One region of the Hominimerdicola intestinalis genome, then DNA from elsewhere that is predicted to be linked to it. Evidence: a T-box and tRNA genes for the amino acid it is inferred to sense, from the RefSeq annotation. Region 1 holds a T-box; the other holds one or more tRNA genes.
The links. A T-box is a leader RNA that pairs with one kind of tRNA and senses whether it is charged. The one in region 1 lies ahead of hisS (histidine--tRNA ligase), so its partner is inferred to be a tRNA-His.
Positions count from the first base shown of each region.

Region 1 (4,421 bases):
TTTCATAGCCGCTGTTAGCTTTTACTGTGTTGGTATATTCATTATAGCTGTATATCGCAACTCCCGCAATCGCCGAAATCAGCACAATGCAGAGCGTGATCTGAACGGGGGCTTTTCTCAGAGGTGATTTTTTCATATCCTGAGCAAGCTTTCTGTTAAGATAGCTTTTTAAAATATCCTTCAGCTTTTCGCCCTGTACGGCGTTATTTTCTTCAGCCTCCCGAATAACGTCGCCGCTTACTCTCATTCCGCAATGTGCGCATATTCCTCCGTTTTTAAGCGGATCAAATTTGTTTCCGCAGGTACCGCATATAACCTTCATTATTCACCCTCGGTTTTTATTTTTATAGCTGATTATTATCCGCCGTCCTCATTCTCTGCCGCTTTCGGAAACGTATCTAGGTACATTCTTAAATACTTCTTCTTATCGTCCCAGAACATAAAGAAGATACCTGCCGCCCATAAAAGGGCAAAGCATACTGCTCCTGTCTTTTCTTCAAGCGCAAGCAGGGTAAGAGCCAGAAGCGCTGCTATTAGCGTCCACAATACTGCAAAAACATATGTATAAAGCGGTTTTCTGAATTTTCCCGATATTTTTGAGCCGCCGGGAGTTTTCTCGATCCTTCCGTAAAATCCGGTAGTACCGCCGTCGCGCTTTTTCGCCTGATGATGAAATATCTGAAAATCGGTTCGGGAGGAGCGTCTGCCGTAGTAAACAGACTCGTTACGGTACCTTTTCATGAATTTTCCCTGCGACATTATATTTACAGTCGGTCTGTGCTCTACGATCTCTCCATCAAGCTTTCTGGCGACTCTTTTAGGAGTCAGCGTCGTTTCAAATTCGTAGCTAACAGGCAATATCAGCAGCATTATTTATCTTCCTCTTTTTTATCCGGATAATCGGAGGGATCAAAAACCTTGTCGTTTATTTTTATCTCTCCGCCGCATTTGGTGTTTATAAACATTCCGTAGACCGTTCCGCACTTTGTACACCTGAACTGATGGAACAGCTTATCTGCAAAGAATCTGCCGTCCTTGAGTATTATCAGCTCCATAGGACAGGTCTGATAGGTGATTTCAAGCTCTCCCGCCTTTACCATTTTGCTCAGCGCCTCCAGGGCATAGCTGTATTCCAGCGGTGTCTTTATCTCGCAAACCGCTACCTTTTCGCACTGCTTGCACCTCATAATTTATACTTCCTTTCATTGATCCTTACTTTATTCGGAACAGCCGTTCACTGCTGCTCCCGATCGCTGTTTCCGAAGTTTTCTGCAAAGCTTCGGAACATCTCGTCCTCTTCCATTAGCATATCGTAATAGCAGGCGCCGAAGTCGTCCAGAAGCCCTTCATCAAGACTGACCTGAGTCTGAACTCCGGTTTTCATATTCTTTACGTTTGCCGATCCCGTATTTATTTCGTTTTCGCCCAGTACCATTACATATCTGGCTTTTATCTTATCAGCGTACTTCATCTGAGCCTTAAGTCCTCTTCCTACAAGGTCATATTCCGCTCTGTAGCCTTCTTCCCTCAGCATAGAAATAACTTTATAGGCTTTTTCCTTTGCCTCTTTTCCCATAGCGGCAATATAAATATCACAGGTCTTAGGCTCCAAAAACTCGCAGCCCTGCTTCTGCATTGTAAGTATAAGTCTTTCCAGACCCATTCCGAAGCCAAGCGCCGGAGCAGGCTTCCCTCCGAGAGCTTCTATCAGACCGTCATAGCGTCCGCCTCCGCATACCGTTCCCTGAGCTCCTATATCTGTAGTAATGAACTCAAAAACGGTTCTGGTATAATAATCGAGTCCCCTTACGATCCTCGGATTTATCTTATAATCTATTCCCATAAGCTTTAGGTTTTCCTGCAGGCCGACAAAATGCTCCTGACAATCCGAACAGAGATAATCGAGAATAACCGGTGCATCTTCGGCGATTTTCTTATCCTCGTCTGACTTACAGTCCAGCAGCCTCATAGGATTCTTCTCAAGACGCTCCTGACAGGTAGCGCAGAGCTTATCCTTATACTGGGAAAAATAAGTCTTCAAAGCCTTATGATAATTCGCCCTGCATTCGGGACAGCCGATCGAATTGATATTAAGCACAACATTTTTCAGCCCGGCTTTGTCTATAACCGACTTAGCAAGGGCTATAAGCTCAGCGTCAGCCGCCGGATCAGCCGCGCCTATAAGCTCGCAGCCGAACTGGTGAAATTCTCTTAAACGTCCCGCCTGAGGCTTTTCATGACGGAAACAGGACAGAATATAGAAGAGCTTCTGAGGCAGACCCTCATTCAGTAACCCGTTTTCCATAACCGCTCTTATAGTTCCGGCAGTTCCCTCGGGGCGGAGAGTAAAGGTGCTTCCGCCGGAAGCCGAAACCGTGTACATTTCTTTCTGAACAACGTCGGTAGTATCGCCTACCGAGCGCACGAACAGACCTGTTTCCTCAAAGGTAGGAATGCGTATCTCCCTAAAACCGAACTGTTCGGCTGTATCCTTGACTATCTGCTCGGCTGTATGCCATTTATAAACCTCAGCAGGAACAACGTCCTGAGTTCCCTTTGGTCTTTGTACTGATAACGCCATATTTTTTCATGTCCTTTCTGGTTTACTCGTTTTCTGTTCCGCTTTTGTACGGAAAACTTCTGATAACAACATAATATCAGTCAGTGAGCCGTATAAAATACAAAAACGGTCTGCCCCTGTAAAAAGGGACGACCGTGATCGTGATACCACCCTAATTGCAGAAATTTTAGAAATTCCTGCCGCTCATCTTCTCTTTAACGCAGAGGCTACGCACGGCCTTTATCAGCCGCAAGCTCGTGAGGCGTCCTTCGATTTACCAAAACTTAGGCGCTTTCACCCTCCGCCCTCGCTGAAAAGCTTAAAATAAACTTACTCTCCCCGTCGTCGCATTTTATATTCAGCTGTAAAAAATCAATACCTTGCAGGATTGACGATCTCTCTCCAGTCAAGATCGCCGCGCTCAAGAGAATGAATAAGCGCTTCGGCAGTTGCAATGTTAGTAGCTACCGGAATATTGTGAACGTCACATAGCCTGAGCAGATTAAATTCATTAGGCTCGTGCGGCTTCGGTGAAAGAGGATCTCTGAAAAACAGAAGTATGTCGATCTCGTTGCATGAAATTCTTGCTCCTATCTGCTGATCTCCGCCCTGCGAGCCGCTTAGGTAGCGCTGTATTTTAAGTCCGGTCGCCTCGCCGACTACCTTCGCCGTAGTTCCGGTAGCGCAGAGATTATGTCTGCTCAGTATTCCGCAGTAAGCTATACAGAACTGTACCATCAGCTCCTTTTTGGAATCGTGAGCGATAAGTGCAATATTCAATATAAGTCCCCCCAATTCAATTAAGTCGTTAATTTTAAATTCCTGAAAATGCCTTATATTATCAGATCTTTATAGATATAGGAATATGCTCTCCCTTGATCCTCCTGGAAATAGCGGAAAACGCAAGGAATCCCATAGAGCTTGACGAAAGAGGTGCGCCCTTTCCTGTAGCAAGCGGTATAGCGCTGTCCTCAGGAATAACTCCGAGCAGCTGAACCCCTACAGTGTCAATAATAGCGTCAAGATCGTCCATTTCCTCAAACTCGAATATCCTCTTGCTCGCCTTATTGATTATAAGCCGCTGCTTCTGATTTCCCCTCTTATAAAACTCGTCAGACATCATTCTTGCGTCGCGTACGCATACCGGATCCGGAGTTGTAACTATAAGAATAAGATCGGAATTGGTTACAATATCAAAAACCGAACCGTTGATACCGGCAGAAGTATCTATAATTATGTATTCAAAATATTTTCTCATTTCAGACGTTATCTTTTCAATGTCCTCCGCCTTGAGCTGAACGAACGGGTCGGACGGCGCACACAGAACGCTTAGATTTGAAGCAAGCTTTACGGTGGTTGTAGCCTTGTAAACGTCGCAGGTACCCTCAAGAACATCTCCTAGGTCATAGGTAATATTTCCCTGCATACCGAGCATAATATCCATACACCTTAATCCAAAGTCAAGCTCTATTATAAGCGTTCTGTTTCCCTGCTTTGCAAGAGCGTAGCCGAGACAGGCGCTTATTGAGGATTTTCCCGTTCCTCCCTTACCCGAAGTAACTGCAATAATCTTTGACATAATTCCTATTGCTCCTTTCGTTTATCAGAACTGCGCCTTAACGCAGAATGAAATATCATATCAGCATCGGGGGGAAGCCGTTAAAATACAAAAAATACCAGTCAAACGGTAAGACCCTAACCGATGTTACCTACTATTTATTTTACCACAGAATTTGAAATTGTCAAAGCTTAAATTGCAAAAAAGTATAAAATCGTTAATTCACATTAATTTTTTACATGATTATTAGCTATATTGCACAATGTTCATTTGATTAAAATCAAATCTCCGAAAACGTTTGAG
Region 1 is NZ_BAAHNZ010000001.1:23,195-27,615, forward strand. Features, by position in the region: gene ACYQ0H_RS00115 (hypothetical protein) at 1-322, opposite strand, end outside; gene ACYQ0H_RS00120 (hypothetical protein) at 358-870, opposite strand; gene ACYQ0H_RS00125 (hypothetical protein) at 870-1,187, opposite strand; gene hisS (histidine--tRNA ligase) at 1,235-2,581, opposite strand; T-box leader at 2,703-2,915, opposite strand; gene ACYQ0H_RS00135 (methylglyoxal synthase) at 2,933-3,340, opposite strand; gene ACYQ0H_RS00140 (nucleotide-binding protein) at 3,402-4,139, opposite strand.

Region 2 (4,421 bases), on a different contig from region 1:
ATTCCTGCCTCAGCAAGAGCGCCTAATGCTTCATTTAAGCCGGACACACCGTCGGCAATTGCGGTGTTATGTTGAATATAGGTATCACCATCAAAGTAATCCGGTGTTTTTTCGAGATTGTTACCCTGCATAACATCATAGAGGAAGTTTTCAACCAGCTTGCGGTTATCCTCTGTTTTGTCAAGGTCTTTAATCTCCGTTGTGCCATCCGTCTGTGTATGACCGGAAGGGTTTGGCTCAGCAAGAGCAGCAAGGTTATCCCAATGCTCAGCAATCTTACCATCATTGTCAAAGCGGAAGATATCAAATGCAACCTGATCACCTGCACCTGCAAAGTTGTATATGGTCTGTAGGAACACCTTATCTCCATCCTCAAAAGAACGAACGTTATTTACTGTTGTCTTTACGGGAGCAGACGCAAGGTAAGCAACCGAGCCTACAAAAGCGTCACGACCTGTGCCGTATGCGAGATTATGCTGAATATATCCCTCCGCAAGCAGGCTGGCAGCCTTTTCAGTATCACCGGCAGCAAAAGTATTAATGAGTTCGAGTGCCTTATGGATGTTTTTCATTGCAATTACCTCCAAATTCTTGAACTTTTATTTTCAAAAGCAGGCTTTTATCTGCCATACTGTCGTTATTAGCGAAGAAGGTTTACAGTCTTCGCCGTTATGAAACCTTATGAATTTGTTGTAACGTTTATTGTTACAACAGCATTATAACACGAATTTGTTGTAATGTCAATAGGTACAACATAATTATATTGAATTTTTCTCAACATCCCCAAAAGGTTATAAAAAAACGTGTTCTCAAGTCTGAAAACACGGCTTTAAAAGTTAATTATTTTCTTTTGCTATAATTTCCTGCACATCTTCTGCAACCTTGGCAAGAGTGATATTATCCATTTCAGCTTCCATTGCTTTTTGAACGCAATAAAGTTTTTCATCAAGTACATTATGAATATTTCTGCCAACAGGACACATGGCATTAGGATTTTCGTGAAAGTGGAATAACTCACCATTATCCACGCACTCTACTGCGTTATATACATCAAGAAATGTTATTTCTTCAAGCGGCTTTGCGATAGCAGCTCCGCCGCTTCCTCTTGCTACAGTAATAAGTCCTGCTGCTTTTAGCTGTTGTAATAACCTTCTGACAACAACGGGATTTACATTTATACTACCTGCCAGGAAATCGCTTGTCAGTTTGTAACTATCCTTAAATGTATCTATACACGCAAATATATGAATTGCTATAGTAAATCTGCTTGAAATTTGCATTATGAAACCTCCGAATTTTTATTTTAAATACAGTATAGCATATCCTTGTTGTAAAATCAAGAGTTACAACAAATCTCTTTTTATGCCTTACGAATTTAAACTGATGGCAGGGCAATAAAAAGAGAGCAGGTTTTCTTTTTATTGTATTCCGGTGGTAGCCTTAGTAATTCCATTCAGGTGTCGGGCATGAAGCAGGGCCGGGCAATATTGTTGCCAACTTGCGATTTTTTCTTTAATCTGCAAGTATGTTATATTGTAAACCTAACTGACTTGTAGCCTTTTTTACTGCGATTTCATCGGTCAGTTTCAGGAATTCCTATTTAAATTTTCAACTGTACTTTTCCATTTTTTGGTGTTTATCGACTCTTACATGATAACATTTCAATATGATAAGACAAAAATCATACACATACCTGGTGCAAATGCAACTCAAGTTGAACCGAATTATAAATTTAAAAATCCAGAAAAATAACATTATATAGTTTACAGGAGAATTAATCAAGATGTCCGATTTTCTCCCAACAATGAAGACTATTTCTGACAAATAACCTTTACAGCAAAATCATATATTAAAGCAAAAGAGTATCAGCCGCACATTACTGATACTCTTTTTGATTATAACTAAAACAATTCAGGCATTAAAAAAGCGCATAAAGTATGCGCTTTTTTAATGCCTGATAACATTGTATTAAGGCTGTATGGGGTGGATAGTGGGATTCGAACCCACGGTCTTCAGTGCCACAAACTGACGCGTTAACCAACTACGCTATACCCACCATAAGCTAATAAAAAAGCACGATTCGGCGGCAATCAGCCGTCCGTGCTTAAAAATATTGGCGCGCCTTACTGGACTCGAACCAGTGGCCTACTGCTTAGAAGGCAGTTGCTCTATCCAGCTGAGCTAAAGGCGCACATAGGATATACATAAAAATTGCACCATAAGGTGCATATTGGAGCGGGTGATGGGAATCGAACCCACATGACCAGCTTGGAAGGCTGGAGTTCTACCACTGAACTACACCCGCATATGTTAACTTGCCGAGCAAAGCTACATTCAAATTATCTCTCAATCAACGAAATTAATTATACCACAATAAAACCAACTTGTCAATACCTTTTTTCAAAAAAACAATAAAAAAATCGTAAGGCGGTCAATTTTGTGAATAACCGCCTACTTTTGCTTTTTATGTTGCTTAATTTTGTTTAAAATAGTGTCTTTAAAAAATAAACCTATAATTCCTATTACCATAAACGCCGCAACTATTCCAATAGCGATTTTAAAGTTTCCGCTTCCGACATTGCTGCCAAGAACAGTTGACATTATAATTGCCGGAAGCCTGCACGGCATTACATACATAAAAAAGTCCTTTGTGCTTACTTTAGTAAGGGGAACTATATAAGTCAATACGTCCTTAGGTATTCCGGGTATAAGATACAGTACAATAAGAATACCTGTAAGCTTCCTTTCATCCTGAAGGAATTTAAACTTTTTCAGCTGCTTTTCATCTACAAAAGCTTCGACGATCGGCGTTCCTATTTTCTTTACAAGAAGAAAGATCACAAGACTTCCCAGCACAACTCCCGCAAAGGAAAGAATAGCCCCGAAAAACCAGCCGAACAGCAATCCTCCGACTATTTGGATCGGCGGGACAATAGCTATAATTACCTGCAGCGCCTGTATTGCCGTAAATATCAAAACAGATACCGGTCCGCCGTATCTGCTGAGGGTTTCCTTTACGCTTTCCATTCCCTCGTCAGTACGCAGACTACTTATAAAAGGCCACATAAGATAGGTAGCGCCGGCCATAGCCGCAAAGAAAACTATCAGACTGATTATCTGTACTCTCTTACGGTGCTTGGCGGTATTTCTCTTTCGTTCCTTATCCTGCTGCCTGTATTCTTTTGTTTTGCTGTCCTTTTCTTTCATATTATTCAGCTCTCTCTTTTGAAAATTCTATTTTCTTCTGAGTATCTTTTTTCTGAACCAGTTTACATATATGTCGATCAGCTGACCTAAAAGCCTGTCATAAATAAAGAAAAAAGCGTTAGCTGCCAACCACATAACCATAATAGCGTATTTTCCGAACATTTCCATGCCCTCAAGCATATCGGCTCCGGCAAAAACAAACTGAAACAGCAGATAAAAAGCCGACGCCGCCGCATTGAACACTATGTATTTCACAGTCCACGAAGCAGCCCTGCTTTTTATTCTGTCCAGATAAAATTTTAATATTGGATAATATCCCATAAAAAGAATAAACAACAGCGAAGCCTGATAGTTCGGAGTTATAAGCAGACACAGAAAGCTTACTGCGGCATACGTAGTTACAGCCCACTTTGTGCTGGTTTCAACTATCATTATAACCATAAGAAAGCCTGCGAAGGTAGGAATAGTATAATCAAGCATAGGAAGAAAACCTGTACAGAACATTGAAAACAGGCATACCGCCGTAACGATCCCTCCGAGAGATACCTTAAACGCCAGTTTATTTCTCATATGCTCCTCCGATCAGCAGCACGGTATAAGATCTCCGCCCATCATTTCACAGCAGCAGTCGGCACAGCAAAGTGAAGTACAGCAGTCCATCGAGCCTGCCGGCTGATTCTGATAACCGACATTAGGATTACCTCTCATAAATCCGCCTCTCTGCTGATTCATCTGATTTACCGCAGCCTGATATTCAGGATTTCCCGGCTGCATCTGAGAAGCCGTTTGAAAATTTATATACGCATCGTTGAGCCAGCCTCTTGTATAGCATACGCTTCCCTTTAGGAAATACCATTCTGCGCCCCTCTGAGGCTGAGGCACTGTATCAAGCAGCCCGTCCGCACGGGTTATATCTCCCGTCTGGATCATTCGCCGTATCTCTTGATAATTGACCGCCCCGTATCCTCCTTCATAGGAAGAACCTGATGAATATCCTCCGCTTCTGCGTTCCGCCATTATCTGGTCGTATGCCGCATTGACCTCACTCATTTTTTCTTCTGCAACGTCGGCTATAGGACTGTCCTGATACTGATCGGGATGATATTTCTTGACTAGCTCCTTGTACGCTGACTTTACCTCGTCATCTGTAGCGCTGGGCGATACTCCCAGTACCTTATAGGGGTCTTTCATTTTTAATGACCTTTCCTTTCCGA
Region 2 is NZ_BAAHNZ010000002.1:248,218-252,638, forward strand. Features, by position in the region: gene ACYQ0H_RS03545 (nuclear transport factor 2 family protein) at 1-572, opposite strand, end outside; gene ACYQ0H_RS03550 (Rrf2 family transcriptional regulator) at 837-1,280, opposite strand; tRNA gene ACYQ0H_RS03555 (tRNA-His) at 1,980-2,056, opposite strand; tRNA gene ACYQ0H_RS03560 (tRNA-Arg) at 2,115-2,191, opposite strand; tRNA gene ACYQ0H_RS03565 (tRNA-Gly) at 2,232-2,305, opposite strand; gene ACYQ0H_RS03570 (TVP38/TMEM64 family protein) at 2,452-3,207, opposite strand; gene ACYQ0H_RS03575 (hypothetical protein) at 3,235-3,777, opposite strand; gene ACYQ0H_RS03580 (J domain-containing protein) at 3,790-4,398, opposite strand.
Region 2: it encodes a tRNA-His, which carries the amino acid that the T-box ahead of hisS (histidine--tRNA ligase) is inferred to sense. The anticodon was not compared.